DNA from 4 places in the Streptomyces sp. NPDC005728 genome. Region 4 is predicted to be linked to each of the others. Evidence: riboswitches for the same ligand, from Rfam matches in the RefSeq annotation. Region 4 holds a riboswitch; each other region holds the start of a gene.
The links. Region 4 has a riboswitch for cyclic di-AMP ahead of ABZ471_RS34575 (NlpC/P60 family protein). Riboswitches for the same ligand answer to the same signal wherever they lie in the genome.
Positions count from the first base shown of each region.

Region 1: linked by a shared signal. The riboswitch ahead of ABZ471_RS38900 (NlpC/P60 family protein) and the one ahead of ABZ471_RS34575 (NlpC/P60 family protein) in region 4 are both predicted to bind cyclic di-AMP.
Region 2: linked by a shared signal. The riboswitch ahead of ABZ471_RS16595 (M23 family metallopeptidase) and the one ahead of ABZ471_RS34575 (NlpC/P60 family protein) in region 4 are both predicted to bind cyclic di-AMP.
Region 3: linked by a shared signal. The riboswitch ahead of ABZ471_RS06845 (transglycosylase family protein) and the one ahead of ABZ471_RS34575 (NlpC/P60 family protein) in region 4 are both predicted to bind cyclic di-AMP.

Region 1 covers NZ_JBEXYL010000097.1:1,206-4,817, forward strand. Annotated here, with positions in the region: gene ABZ471_RS38890 (NAD(P)-dependent oxidoreductase) at 1-415, opposite strand, end outside; gene ABZ471_RS38895 (antibiotic biosynthesis monooxygenase family protein) at 412-750, opposite strand; gene ABZ471_RS38900 (NlpC/P60 family protein) at 1,129-2,319, opposite strand; cyclic di-AMP (ydaO/yuaA leader) riboswitch at 2,328-2,496, opposite strand; gene ABZ471_RS38905 (hypothetical protein) at 2,922-3,612, shown strand, end outside.
Region 2 covers NZ_JBEXYL010000021.1:21,428-25,039, reverse strand. Annotated here, with positions in the region: gene ABZ471_RS16610 (dihydrofolate reductase family protein) at 1-414, shown strand, start outside; tRNA gene ABZ471_RS16605 (tRNA-Met) at 481-554, shown strand; gene ABZ471_RS16600 (PP2C family protein-serine/threonine phosphatase) at 744-1,964, shown strand; cyclic di-AMP (ydaO/yuaA leader) riboswitch at 2,199-2,367, shown strand; gene ABZ471_RS16595 (M23 family metallopeptidase) at 2,375-3,409, shown strand; gene ABZ471_RS16590 (aldo/keto reductase) at 3,480-3,612, shown strand, end outside.
Region 3 covers NZ_JBEXYL010000006.1:101,292-104,903, reverse strand. Annotated here, with positions in the region: gene ABZ471_RS06855 (cytochrome P450) at 1-737, shown strand, start outside; gene ABZ471_RS06850 (transglycosylase family protein) at 921-1,967, shown strand; cyclic di-AMP (ydaO/yuaA leader) riboswitch at 2,150-2,318, shown strand; gene ABZ471_RS06845 (transglycosylase family protein) at 2,323-3,006, shown strand; gene eno (phosphopyruvate hydratase) at 3,333-3,612, shown strand, end outside.
Region 4 covers NZ_JBEXYL010000071.1:27,781-31,392, forward strand. Annotated here, with positions in the region: gene pcrA (DNA helicase PcrA) at 1-780, opposite strand, end outside; cyclic di-AMP (ydaO/yuaA leader) riboswitch at 1,065-1,236, shown strand; gene ABZ471_RS34575 (NlpC/P60 family protein) at 1,244-2,299, shown strand; gene ABZ471_RS34580 (tellurite resistance/C4-dicarboxylate transporter family protein) at 2,372-3,340, shown strand; gene ABZ471_RS34585 (hypothetical protein) at 3,344-3,612, opposite strand, start outside.

The sequences.
Region 1 (3,612 bases), on a different contig from region 4:
CGACGAAGAGCCGCAGCTCGCCGTCACGGGCGTGGTCGCGGTTGCCGAGCATCCCGACGTCCAGAACCGAGGGGATGTCCCCGGCGATCTGGACGACCTCTTCGGGGGAGACGGTGCTGGCGCAGATCAGGACGCCGGGGTAGGGGCCCTCGGCCAGCACGCCGTCGGGTCCGTGCAGCACGGAGCCGAGGGCTTCGCCGTCGGCGACGACGCAGATGGCGGCACTCGTACCCGCGACGGCGTCGGCGGGGTGCGAGGCGACGAAGGCGCCTGCCTCGGCAAGCGGTCCGGCTCGCTCCGAGGTACGGTTCCAGACTCGGGCCGGTATTCCCTGATCGAGGAGGCGGGTGGCCAGGCCGGTGCCCATCGTGCCGAGCCCGAGTACGGCGACGGGGCCGTTGGCGGTGCGCGTCATGACATCACTCCCTTGGTCTCCTTGACGACTCGGAACCGCAGCGACTGCGTCGAGTCGACCCACTGGCGCAGCGGAGCCACCAGTGCGCGGTGCTCCTCGCTCTGCTGCCAGGCGAAGAAGTGCTCGGCCGTCTGCCACTCGCTGGTGATGACCCACTGCCGCGAGTCGTCCACGGGTGCTCCCAGCCTCTCGACGATGTGGCCGGGGGTCTGGGCCACGGACTTGCGGAGCTGGTCGTAGAGATCCAGGAATCCCTGCTCGCCGCCCTCGATCACTCGGACGGTGAAGACGACGCTCAGCTTGTCGGCCGGTTGGCCGCTGTTCCTCGTGCCCATGTCTCCTCCTGAGGGTGAGATCCGGTAGGACACGACTCCCACAGCCTCATGTCCCCCGTGCGGACGCAACTCCGAATGGGGGACATGCCAACGGGTACAAGGGGACAACCCTTTGTGGTTGCTCTGTTCGGGTGAGTGACGAGGTGGTGCGTTTTGCCGGTTGCAGGCCGCGGATGGCCGCACCCGAACGGGGGTCTGCAACCCCCTTTCGTATCCCTCGAACCACGCCGGATCAGCCGCCGTCGGCGAGCCCCGTCCCGTCCGGCACGGCGTGGCCCGGGCATGGGCAGCCGTGCCGTGGGGCGGTGGTCGCCTCGGTCGTTGTCATTGCGGGCGGCCGTCACGCCGGCGCGTCGGGCCTTTCTCCACCCCTGACCGTCAGGCCGGGCGGACCACGCTGTGGATGATCGAGTCGCCGCCGTAGTAGATGGATTCCTCGCGGACGTAGGCACCGGGCTTCGGGGCGTGGATCATCATGCCGTTGCCGATGTAGACACCGACGTGGCTGATGTCGTCGTAGAAGAAGACGAGGTCGCCCGGCCGGGCGTCGGTCAGGGGCACCGTCGTACCAGCGCTCACCTGGTCGTAGGTGGTGCGCGGCAGGGAGACGCCGGCGGCCTTCCAGGCAGCCTGGGTGAGGCCGGAGCAGTCGTAGGAGCCGGGCCCGGTCGCACCCCAGACGTACGGCTTGCCGATCTGTGCGCGGGCGAAGGCGAGCGCTTTCGCTGCCTTGGTGGCGGACGTGGAGCCCGACGGGGAGGTGGAAGTGCCCGAACCCGAACCCGAGGATGAACCCGAGGTCGAGCCGGAATTCGAGGTCGAGCCCGAAGACGGGCTCTGCTGCTTCGCCGCCTGCGCGGCCGCGGCCTGCTGCTTGGCGAGTTCCGCCGCCTTCCGCGCCGCCTCCTCCTGCTTCTGCTTCTCGATCGCCGCGAGGCGTGCCTTTTCCTCCGCCGTCAGCGTGGACAGCAGCTCCCGCGCGGTGGACAGCTTCTTCTGGACGGTGGACTTGGCCGTCTTGAGGTCGTTCTGCGACTGGGTCAGCGTTTTGAGGCTCTTGACAGCCTCCCGCCGCGTCTTCATGGTCGCGGACTGCTCGGTGACGTAGTCGTCGACCGCGCCCTTCTGGCGGGAGGTCAGCCGGCTCATCAGCTGAGCCTGGTCGAAGTAGTCCTGCGGGGAGTCCGCGAGCAGGAGGGTCGCGGTGTCGGGGGATGCGGCCCCGGTCCGGTACTGGGCCGCGGCGAACGAACCCAGCTCCTCACGCGCCTTGTTGAGCTTGGCCGTGCGCTTGGCCACGTCGTCGAGCAGGGTGTCGACGCGCTTGCGCTCCTTCGCGGTCTTCTCCTTGGCCGCGTCGTACTTCTCGGTCGCCGACTCGGCCTGGCGGTACAGGCCGTCGACCTTCTTCTGGACCTCTTCGAGGCTCGGCTTGTCGTCGGCGGAGGGGGTGGCATGGGCGGTCTGGGACAGCAGGGCCACGGAGGTGAGCGCGGCCGTGGCGAGCACGGGGGTGCGTATGCCGGCTATGCGCGGACCCGTGGGGCGCGACTTGCGGTGCGACGCCAAGGGAGGCGACTCCTTCCATGTTCCGCCTACCGAGTTAGCTGTCGGGTTCGGGCGGATGGTTCGGAAGGGTTGCCCTACGACCCTTCCCCGGAGGGAGTTGGGCCGATTCACCCCAAGGTCGGTGGGTCCCCGGCTCCGGCTGCCGCGCGGGCGTGCCGGACTCGGCGGAGGCCGCACGGCCCGGCGAGGTTCGCCGGTGTAGGTCGGGCGGCCTGGCGGGAACGCTAGCCAACTCGTGTGGCCCCTGTGAAGGTTGGTGGGCGATATGTCCGATACATTTTCGTGACCTTTTCTCGGTGGCGTCGTTGAGTGCCGTCAGTCTGCCTTGGTGTGGGATGAGTCGGCCGGAATTGCGATGCCTGCCCATGTCTCCCCGCGTCCGGGCGAGGGGTGGATCGTGCCCCGGCCGGACGGCCCTCAGGTGATCCGCAGGAAGTGCCCTCGTCGGCGTCACCGGCGGTCAGCCCGTTTCCGGCCGTCCTGGCCGTCCGCCAGTCCAAGGCGATATGCAAGAGACGGTCGAGCGGTCCTTCCGGTTACATGGACCTGCCGCCGGCAGCCACCAGGTGGTCGGCAGACCCAGTCGTCGGGAGAGGGATCGTTTGCGTGACGCACTGCTGGGGCTGGCCGAGAATCCGGCCATGCCCGCGAAACTGTTCGCCGGGCTCGTGGCGAGCGGCGACGAGGAGGTCCTGTTCACGCTGGCCGATCGTGAGCGGCTGACGCCCCCACAGGTAAGGGATCTGCTCGCCGTCGGCAACCCGTCGCTCACCTGTTTTCTGGTCCGGAGCGGGCTGGTGCCCTGGCCCGAGATTCCCCAGGAGCATCCCGGACGGCTGCTCGACGCGATCCTCGGCGGGGTGGCGCCGGCCGCCGCCTGGCGGAAGGCCGCCACCGATCCGGACCCCGAGGTACGGCAGGAAGTCGCCTACGCCCTCGACGCTCCCGCCGACGTCATCGCCTCCCTCGCCCACGACCCGGACCCGGCGGTCGTCGTCGGCGCTGCCGGGAACGCGCACCTTCCGCCCGAGCTGCTCTCCCACCTCGCCCGCCATCCCAGCACCGTCGTGCGGCAGGCCGTCGCCGACAACGAGAACGCGCCGCCCTCGCTGCTCGCCGCCCTCCTCGCCGACGGCGGGTGGCCGGTCCCGACCCGCTGCGGTGCCTGCCACCGCCGCGAGGCGGCGTGTGCGGACCACACACCCGGCATCCGGCGCGTCCGGCTGGTGGCCGCCGGCCACCCGGCCGTTCCGCCTGAGGGGCTCGCTGCTTTCCTGGACGCCCCCGAGGTCT
Region 2 (3,612 bases), on a different contig from region 4:
GACCTGGCCGCCCTCTGCCCGCCCTCGCGCACGGCCTTCAGCGTCGGCGCGGTGGTGGTCGCCGCCGACGGCACGGAGCTGGCACGCGGCCACTCGCGCGAGGGCGGCGACCCCGTGGTGCACGCGGAGGAGGCGGCCCTCGCGAAGATCGACCCCGCCGACCCTCGCCGGCCCGGCGCCACCGTCTACAGCAGCCTGGAACCCTGCTCCCACCGCGCCTCCCGCCCCGCCCCCTGCGCCGAGCTGATCCTGCGGGCGGGCGTACGACGGGTGGTCACGGCCTGGCGCGAGCCGGACACGTTCGTGACGGCGGCCGACGGGACCGGGGTGCTGGTGGGCGCGGGCGTGGAGGTCGTCCTGCTGCCGGAGTACGAAGGCCCGGCGAAGGCGCCGAACACCCACCTGCTGCCCTGAGACGTCACCCCGCGGAAACCCGTGTGCTTCGTGTCCTGCGCATGGCGTACACTGGAGTCACAACGACGCGGGGTGGAGCAGCTCGGTAGCTCGCTGGGCTCATAACCCAGAGGTCGCAGGTTCAAATCCTGTCCCCGCTACTGAAGGCTCAGGGCCGGAATTCAGCAATGGATTCCGGCCCTGAGTGTTTTCCCGTCCTCCCGGGGTACGCCGAGGCGTATACGCGCGTGGCGTACGTCACATGCGGTCATCCGCTCGGTCCACCGCAGTCGCCCGCCGTCCCTTCTCCGGCCACGCTGGACGTACGTCAAGGACACGGGAGACGAGCAGTGTGCCCTGGTGAGGTGGAGGAGGGCCCGCATGCCAGGGCCGGCGGCCGACGCCCCGGCCGCCCCGCCTCGGAACCCGGCCCCGCCCCGGAGCCCGGCTTCGGCGAGGAGCCTGCACCCCGCCCGCCGGAGAAGCGCCGTGGCCGTCGTCCCGCCGCGCGCACCCTGGCCCGCGCTCTGCCCGCCCTCCTGATCGCCGGCGGGATCGTGTACGACCTCCTCACCCCGCGCGCCTTCACCGCCGTCCCCTTCTTCACGGCCGCCCCGCTGATCGCCGCGCCGCTGTCCTCGCTGCGCACCACGCTCCTCACCGGCCTCGCCGCCCTGGCCGCAACCTGCGTCGTACACGCCCGGTTCGGACTCGACCCGGACGCCACCACGATCACCGAGGTCGTCACCGTGGCCACGGTCGCCGTCCTGGCCGCCGCCATCAACAGGGTCGTACGCCTCGGCGACCGGCGGCTCGCCTCCGCCCGGGAGATCGCCGAGGCCGCCCAGCGGGCCGTGCTGCCCCAACCGGACGCGTGCATCGACGGCTTCGACATCGCGGCCCGTTACGAGGCCGCGCAGGAGGGCGCGTTCATCGGCGGCGACCTGTACGCGGTGCAGGACAGCCCGCACGGCGTACGGCTGGTCGTCGGGGACGTGCGCGGCAAGGGCATGGGCGCGGTCGCCGCCGTCGCCGTGCTGATCGGGGCGTTCCGGGAGGCCGCCGAGCAGGAGGCCACGCTGGAGGCGGTGGCCGGAAGGCTGGAGCGGGCGCTGGCCCGCGAGGGCACCCGGCGCAGCGGGATCGACGCCCTCGAGGGCTTCACCACCGCCGTCCTCGCCGAACTCCCGCACGGCGACAGCGGCGACGGTGTCGTACGGATCGTGAACCGCGGTCACCCGCCGCCGCTGCTCCTGCACGGCGACGGCACCCTGCGCGCCCTCAGTGCCCACGAGCCCGCCCTGCCGCTCGGCATGGCCGACCTGGGTCTGTGGCCCGACCGGGTGACCGAGTCGGGCTTCCCGAGCGGCGCCACGCTGCTGCTCTACACCGACGGCCTGTCCGAGGCCCGCGACGCCCACGGCCGCTTCTACGACCCCCGGCGCCGGCTCGCCGGACGCAGCTTCCCCGACCCCCGCTCCCTGCTCGGCCGGCTCGCCGCGGACGTACGCCGGCACTCCGGGGGCGGCACGACCGACGACATGGCGCTGCTCGCCGTACGACGACCCTGACCGATGTCACCCACGGTGATCGGATCGGAGCCCTCCGCATAACAGCTGAGTCACCATCAAAAACGTGGTGACTCCTGAACGCCGGTCAAGTCGCCCGTTTTCCACCGCTCCTGACCCCTACGTCCCGCCTCGGAATCGTTAATGATCAAGCCGAACGGCTTGGAATCTGGCACGTGGGTCTATTAACGTTCGATAACGCAGCGCGGTCGTCCCAGCCGTCACAAGAGGCGGCTCCGTGCGCACGCGCCGAATCCTGCAAGGGAACCGGGGAACCACCACCTTGGGGTGAATCGCGCGGATGCCGTCGTGAACTGCTTGAGTCCACGGCCGGTATACGCGCGTAGGAGACCTTCCTGCTCCGAACCCGTCAGCTAACCCGGTAGGCGGAGGAAGGAAAGGAGTACGCCCGCGTGGCGTCCAACCGGCCTGCCCCCGAAGCCCCGTTCATGCCGAGTGAGACCGAGACCTTCGGTTACTTCGGCGCCCAGCGCACCGACGAGGGCTCCTGGGAGGAGTGGAACCCCACCGAGGAGTCCATACGGCCGGTTCGCGGTCGGCACCGTGTCGCCAAGCAGCGCGGCGGACTCGCCCGCAGCTCCACCGTCCTCGGTGTCGGCGTCATCGCCGCCGTCGGCGCGGGCGGCATGGCCAGCGCCAACACCGGGAAGCCGCCGGTGTCCATCTCCATGCCCGACCTGCCCTCCGTCGGCTCCCTCTTCGACGACGACTCGTCCTCCGACGCGCCCAAGGCCACCACGGCCTCGCTGAGCAACGTCGGCACGACCTCCGCCGACAGCGACGAGGACGGCTCCGACGCTGGCGAGGCCCTGCGCAACCGGATCATGGCCCAGGCCGAGCAGCAGCAGAGCAAGGCCGACAGCAGGGCCGCCGCGGCGAAGGCGGCAGCCGCCGAGAAGGAGGCCGCCGACGCGGCCGCCAAGGCGCAGAAGGAAGCCGCCGCCAAGGCCGCCGCCGCCAAGAAGGAGGCGGAGGCCGCCGCCAAGAAGAAGGCCGAGGAGGAGCGCCTGGCCGCGCTGGCCAAGCAGTACACGCTGCCGACCTCGTCCTACACGATCACCTCGACCTTCGGCCAGGCCGGCTCGATGTGGTCCTCCGGCTACCACACCGGCCTCGACTTCGCCGCGCCCACCGGCACGCTCATCAAGGCCATCCACAGCGGCACGATCACCGAGGCGGGCTGGGCCGGCTCCTACGGCTACCGCACGATCCTCACCCTCGACGACGGCACCGAGCTGTGGTTCTGCCACCAGTCCTCGATCAGCGTGTCCGTCGGCCAGAAGGTCAGCACCGGCGACGTCATCGGCCGCGTCGGCGCCACCGGCAATGTCACCGGCCCGCACCTCCACCTGGAGGTCCACCCGAACGGCCAGTCCACCGGCATCGACCCGATGGCCTGGCTGCGCGGCAAGGGTCTCACCCCCTGACGGATCGTTTGTCCGGCCTTTGCGCACCGGAGCGGAATCCGATCAACCGCTCCGGTTGTTGACGTAAGGCATGACTGCTCTGCGTACATTCGGCTCCTCCGACCTCGAGGTCTTCCCGCTCGCCCTCGGCGGCAACGTCTTCGGCTGGACCGCGGACGAGAAAGCCTCCTTCGCCGTCCTCGACGCCTACACGGCCGAGGGCG
Region 3 (3,612 bases), on a different contig from region 4:
TGATGATCCGGCACGGCGGAGGGCCCCGGGGCGGGGTCGCGCGATCGGTGAAGAAGATGCGCGGCTATCTCGCCGAGCTGATCCACCGGAAGCGGGAGGCGCTGCCCGCCGAGCCCACCCCGGGCGAGGACCTGATCTCCGGCCTCATCCGTGCCTCGGACCACGGCGAGCACCTCACCGAGAACGAGGCCGCCGCCATGGCCTTCATCCTGCTGTTCGCCGGCTTCGAGACCACCGTGAACCTGATCGGCAACGGCACCTACGCCCTGCTCACCCACCCCGAGCAGCGCCACCGGCTCCAGCGGTCCCTGGCCGCCGGGGAGCAGGACCTCCTGGAGACCGGCGTCGAGGAACTCCTGCGCTACGACGGTCCGGTGGAGCTGGCCACCTGGCGGTTCGCCACCCGGCCGCTCACCGTCGGCGGGCAGGACATCGCCGCCGGGGACCCGGTCCTCGTCGTACTCGCCGCCGCCGACCGGGACCCGGAGCGGTTCGCCGGTCCGGACGTACTGGACCTGTCCCGCCGGGACAACCAGCACCTCGGGTACGGCCACGGCATCCACTACTGCCTGGGCGCCCCGCTCGCCCGTCTGGAGGGCCAGACCGCGCTCGCCACCCTCCTCACCCGCCTCCCCGACCTGCGGCTCGCGGCGGACCCGGCCGAGCTGCGCTGGCGTGGCGGGCTCATCATGCGCGGCCTGCGCACGCTCCCCGTGGAGTTCACGCCCGCCCCCTGAGCGCGTCGGCCAAGCACACCCGGCACAGCCGAAGATGACAGAAGTTCATTTCTGTGATCTTCACGTGATCTGCGCGGCATTAACTTGTGACAAGTGATCGTCTGCCTATACGTTCACCCATCAGTGTGGCGCGCCGAGTTTCCTGCGCCACGCCACCCCAGCTGTCGCACGAAAGGCTTCCGCATGCTCTCCGGGAACGGTCGTCACCGTCGCCCCCGTCAGGCTCCGGCTCTCCTCGTCGCGGCCGGAGTGACTGGCTCCGCCATCGCCATCCCACTCCTGGGTGCCGCGAGCGCCAGCGCGGCCGACGGCACCACGTGGGACAAGGTGGCCGAGTGCGAGAGCGGCGGCTCCTGGAGCGCCGACACCGGCAACGGGTACTACGGCGGCCTCCAGATGTCCCAGGACGACTGGGACAAGTACGGCGGCGGCCAGTACGCCTCCAGTGCCGACCAGGCCAGCCGGTCGCAGCAGATCGCCGTCGCCGAGAAGATCCTCGCCGACCAGGGCACCACTCACTGGGCCACCTGCGCCCTGCTCGCAGGACTGTCCTCGAACTCCGGCTCCGTGGACGTCGACACGGGCGTCGGAGGCTCGGGCTCGGCGGACTCCGGTGACTCCGACTCCTCCAAGTCCTCTGGCGACTCCGACTCCTCCGGTTCCAAGGACTCGTCCGACTCCACCGGTAAGTCCGACTCGTCCGACCTGTCGGATTCATCATCCTCGTCCGACTCCTCCTCGGATGCGACCGGCAAGCCGTCCCCGGGCAAGAGTGAGAACAAGGACAAGGGTGCCGACTCGGGCAAGGATGCCGACGCACCCAAGTCCGACAAATCCGCATCGCCGGGTTCCCGTGAGGGGCAGGAAGGCGAGGGCGCCGTCACGGATCCCGCCACGGAAGAGTCGGACAATTCATGGCAGACCGGCGGCTCTTGGAGCCTGGTCGACACCGGCACGCTCAGCAGCGGCGGACGTCATCGCGGTGACAGTGCGGACGAAAGCAACGCAAACGGTCAGGGCGCCTCGGCGTCCGGCCGCCACGCCTCTCGCGACGCGGGCACCTACACCGTCGTCGAGGGCGACACCCTCGTCTCCATCGCCGACTCCCTTGACGTCGACGGCGGATGGCGCGCGCTCTACGCCGAGAACAAGAAGGCCATCGGCGCCGACCCGGACCACATCGCTGCCGGTCAGACCCTGCAAGTCGGTGCCGAAAAGGGCGAAAAGTAGCGGGAGTTGACGCCCCGCTTCGCGCCTAATGTCCGGTTTGGTGAAAGTGTGGGATGAGTCTCAGAAGCCCTGATCGTCTTTGAAATTCCGGCGATCGCCTGTCTACGGTCAAGGCCGCTCGTCACCACGAGCCCCGGCAGTCGCAACGCCGAATCCTGCCAGCGGTTGCCCGGGAACAGTCGTCGCGTCATGCGCCGTAGGCAGGAGCGGGGGACCCAAGGTAAGTGCCGGAAGCGGTGGTTGATGCCGTAACCGGCTTGGGGTGAAGCCGTGTCCCGGAAGGGGCGCGGCCGGGCAACTCAACCGGCCCGAACCCGACAGCTCACCTCGCAGGCGTCGGTGAGGGGATCGATCCATGCTGTTTTCCGGCAAGGGCAAGCACCGCCGTCCGTCCAAGGCCACCCGCGCCATCGCGCTCGCCGGTGTCACCGGCGCCGTCGTCGCCGCCCCGCTGATGGCGGCCGGCAACGCCTCCGCCGCCACCGCCTCCGAGTGGGACGCGGTCGCCCAGTGCGAGGCCGGCGGCAACTGGTCCATCAACACCGGAAACGGCTACTACGGCGGTCTGCAGTTCTCCGCCTCGACCTGGGCCGCGTACGGCGGTACGCAGTACGCCGCGCAGGCCAACCAGGCCACCAAGGCGCAGCAGATCACCGTCGCCGAGAAGGTCCTCGCCGCCCAGGGCAAGGGTGCCTGGCCGGTGTGCGGCACGGGCCTGTCCAGCACCCCCTACGGCGGTGCCGCCCCCGCCGCCCCCTCGAAGACCACCGCGCCGAGCACCACCACCCGCTCCACCGACCAGCAGGCCGCCTCCCGCTCCGCCGAGCGTCCGGCCGCGAGCAAGACCGTCACCACCCCGACCGGCAAGAAGGTCAAGAAGGGCGACGGCGAGTACAAGGTCGTCAAGGGTGACACCCTCAGCAGCATCGCCGAGAAGCACAAGGTCGAGGGTGGCTGGGAGAAGCTGTTCAAGCTGAACAAGGGCATCGTCGAGGACGCGAACCTCATCTACCCGGGCCAGCAGCTGCACCTGAAGTGACATCCGGGCCCCACCAGAACCACAGCGCCCTCACAGGCTCTCCCCCCACACTCAAGGCCTCGTGAGGGCCACCCCCCGTCCCCACGGGCTCCCCGCTCCGGTGCGTTTTCCCCCGTACGCACCGGGGCGGGGTTCTTTGTTTTCCCGCGCTGTTTGCCCACTCTTCAATCGGGTCTCATCCGGGTCCCTTTGTTCCGTGCGTGAACAATAGGTACCGTCTCCCTGTCCACGGGACGGTCGGTCGGTGGCCGACGGTCCCGGGACGGTTAGGCTCTAGTCGCAAGGCTCACCAGCCCCGCACAACCAGCGTCACATCCACGAAGGAGATGCTCGTGCCGTCCATCGACGTCGTCGTAGCCCGGGAAATCCTGGACTCCCGAGGCAACCCCACGGTCGAGGTCGAGGTCGGCCTCGACGACGGCAGCACGGGTCGTGCCGCCGTCCCGTCCGGCGCCTCCACCGGTGCCTTCGAGGCCATCGAGCTGCGCGACGGTGACCCGAACCGCTACCAGGGCAAGGGCGTCGAGAAGGCCGTCCTCGCCGTCATCGAGCAGATCGGCCCGGAGCTGGTCGGCTACGACGCCACCGAGCAGCGCCTGATCGACC
Region 4 (3,612 bases):
CGTCGTCATGATCAGGTCGTCGAAGTCGAGCGCGTTGGCCTCGCGCAGCCGCGACTGGTAGAGCGCGTAGGCCTGGGCGAGGGTCTTCTCGAAGCCGTCGGTGGCCTGGGCGGCGAAGTCCTCCTCGTCGATCAGCTCGTTCTTGAGGTTGCTGATCTTGGCGCTGAAGGACTTGGGCGGGAAGCGCTTGGGGTCGAGGTCCAGGTCGCGGCAGACCAGGGCCATCAGGCGCTTGCTGTCGGCGGCGTCGTAGATGGAGAAACTCGACGTGAAGCCGAGCTTCTTCGACTCGCGCCGCAGGATCCGGACGCACGCGCTGTGGAAGGTCATGACCCACATCGCGTTCGCGCGCGGACCGACGAGCTGCTCGACGCGCTCCTTCATCTCGCCCGCGGCCTTGTTGGTGAAGGTGATCGCGAGGATCTGGCCCGGGTGCACGTTCCGCTCGGCGAGCAGGTGGGCGATGCGGTGGGTGAGCACACGGGTCTTGCCGGAACCTGCGCCGGCGACGATGAGCAGCGGGGAGCCGGCGTGGGCGACCGCCGCGCGCTGGTTCTCGTTCAGCCCCTCCAGGAGCGCTGCCGCGTCGATCGCGGGGCGCGGGGCGCCGTCGCGGTAGTACGCGTCCCGGTCCGGCGGCACGTCGAACTTCCCGCCGAACAGATCGTCCGCAAGCGGCTCCGGAGCGTGATCGTCCTCGGGCGGCGGCGGGGGCTCCTCCTCGCGCCCGCGAGGGGGCTGGAGGTCCGCCAGGAAGCTGTCGTCAAAGAGGCTGCTCATCGCTCTCCGAGTCTAGGGCGCCGCACCGACAACCGGCCGCCACCCCGGGAACATGGCCGGATCGCCGGAGGGTTGATCACCGCTCCCGAGCGGTCGGTCATCGCGCAGTTCCGCGCCGATCAGGCCCTCACGCTGCGGAAGCGTCTTGTCACGCCTGTATGAAAACAGCCTCAGGTCACGGAAATGTATCGGACATATGGCACACCAACCTTCACAGGAGTCACACGAGTTGGCTAGGTTGCCGTCAGGCCGCACGACCCCCTTCCGGCGAACGTCGCCGAGCGCCGCGGCCTCCGCCGAGTCCGGTGCGCCCTACGTGGCAGCCGGAGCCGGGGACCCACCGATCCCGGGGTGAATCGGCCGACTCCCGCCCGGGACGACGCCGTAGGGCAACCCTTCCGAACCACCCGCCCGAACCCGACAGCTAACTCGGTAGGCGGCACATTGGAAGGAGTCGCCTCTCTTGGCGTCGCACCGCAAGCCGCGCCCCGGCGGAACCCTCGGACCGGGCCTGCACACGCCCGCCCTCGCCACCGCCGCCTTCACCTCCGTGGCCGTACTGTCCCAGACGGCCGAGGCCGCCCCCGCCGACGACGGCAGGCCGAGCGTGGAGGAGATCGAGAAGAAGATCGACGAGCTGTACCGCCGGGCGGACTCCGCGGCCGAGCGGTCCGAGGAGGCCACGGAGCGGGCCGGGCGACAGCGGGGGCGGCGGGAAGACCCGCGCGGGAAGACCCTGTTCGCGGACGCGCCGCAGGAGCAGCCGGAGCCCTCGCCGGACTACTTCGACCAGAACCGGCTGATGGACCGGCTGGCCTCGACCGTGAAGAAGCGGCAGGAGACCGCCCGGAGCCTGGAGCCGCAGGCCGACAGGGCCCCGGAGACACAGGCCGACAGGAGCGCGGCGGCACCGACCGCCAGAAGCACGGAGGCGGCCCCCGTCTGGAGCCAGGAGGCGCCGGCCGGGAGGCCGGACGAGACCCGAACCCCGTCGCCGCGTGACCCGAAGAGCGCCAAGGCCGTCGTCCAGAAGAAGCTCGCCTCCGCCCGCGAGCTGCTGTCCCGGCTGACGGACCGGGAGCAGGCTCGGCCGGCCGCGCCGGAGCAGCGGACGCAGGAGGGGGCCGAGCCGCGGTCGTACGGGTCCTCGGGCGCGCAGGCCTCCAGGGCCGAGAAGGCGGTCTCCTTCGCCCGCGCCCAGATCGGCAAGCCGTACGTGAACGGGGCCAGCGGCCCCGGCTCCTACGACTGCTCAGGCCTCACCCAGGCCGCCTGGAAGGCCGCCGGTGTCACCCTTCCCCGTGCCGTGCGCGACCAGGCCGCCGCGGGCACCCCGGTCTCCCTCGCCGACGCGCACCCCGGTGACCTGGTCTTCTTCCACGGCGACCACAGCCACGTCGGCCTCTGCACGGGCAACGGGATGATGATCCATGCCCCGCGGCCCGGCGCGTACATCCGCGAGGAGTCCGTCTTCCACGGGGGCGAATCGATCATTCACAGCGTGGTCCGGCCGGCCTGACCGTCCTCTTTTCGAGCCCCACGCGCGCGTGCCCTCCTCGCCGGGCCCGCTCGGCTCCCTAGCATCGGGCGCATGCCCGGCATCTCAGGTCTGCGTGCGTGGTGGGCGGAGCGTCCGCCGGCGGCAGGAGCCGCCGTCATGGCGACCGGCATCGTCTCGGTGGGCCTGCACCTGACGGGCGACGAGACGCTGTCCCGGGTCTTCCTCTGGCCGGCCTGCGTCGCCTGGGTGGCGCTGGCCGCCGACTTTCTCGTACGGCTGCTGATGCAGCGGCAGCGATGGGTGGCCGCGGCGGAGAGTCCGGGCGCGCTCACCGCCGTCGCCGCCACGGCGGTGCTCGGCACCCGGTTCTCGGCGCTCGGCCGGCAGACCCTGGCCGAGGTGCTGCTGGTGGTGGCGGTGGTGCTGTGGCCGGTGCTGCTGTTCCTCGTCGTGGGGCACTGGAAGCGGCGCATGCCGGGAGCGGTGTTCCTGTGTTGCGTGGCCACACAGGGGCCGGCGGTGCTGGCGGCCACGCTGGCCGCGGCCGAGACGACGGCATGGCTCGCGCGTGCCGCGCTGGTGCTGTTCTGGCTGGGCCTGGTGCTCTACGTCCTCGCACTGCGGCACTTCGATCGGCGGCAGGTGTTCGAGGCGGCCGGGGACCAGTGGATCGCAGGCGGAGCGCTCGGCATCTCGGCACTGGCCGGGGCGAAGCTGCTCTCCGCCGACAGTGCGCGGCTGTACCTGTGGAACGACGACGACCGGGGTGTGCTGCGCAACGTGACGGTCGCGCTGCTCGTCCTGGATCTGGCCTTGTGCGTGGTCCTGCTGGCCGCCGAGGTGGCCCGGCCGCGGCTGCGCTACGACATCCGGCGGTGGGCGACGGTGTTCCCGCTGGGGATGACCGGGGCGGCCACGCTGTCGGTCGCGGCCGCCCTGGGCATCGGGTCGTTGAAGGGGCTGGGGCGGGTGCTGGTGTGGGGGGCGGTGGCGGCGTGGCTGGTGGTCGCGGCCGGCGCGGCCCTCGCGGTCCGTGGAGGGATCAGCGGACGGCGCTGAGCGTCAGGTCCACAGCACGGCGATGAAGATGTTCGCCGCGGTCAGCAGGCCGACCAGCCCGAAGGCGCCCTTGTCCACCTTCTCCTCGTCGCGCTTCACGTAGACCAGCCCGAGGATCACGATCAGCAGGGCCAGCTTCAGGCCGATCTTGACGGTGTTGACGTGGTGGTCGTCGGCCTGGTTCAGGCCGACCAGGATCACGCCGGTGCCCAGCATGGCCAGCGCGCCATGCAGCATTCCGGGGACGAAGCGGGCTGTGCCCTGGCCTATCG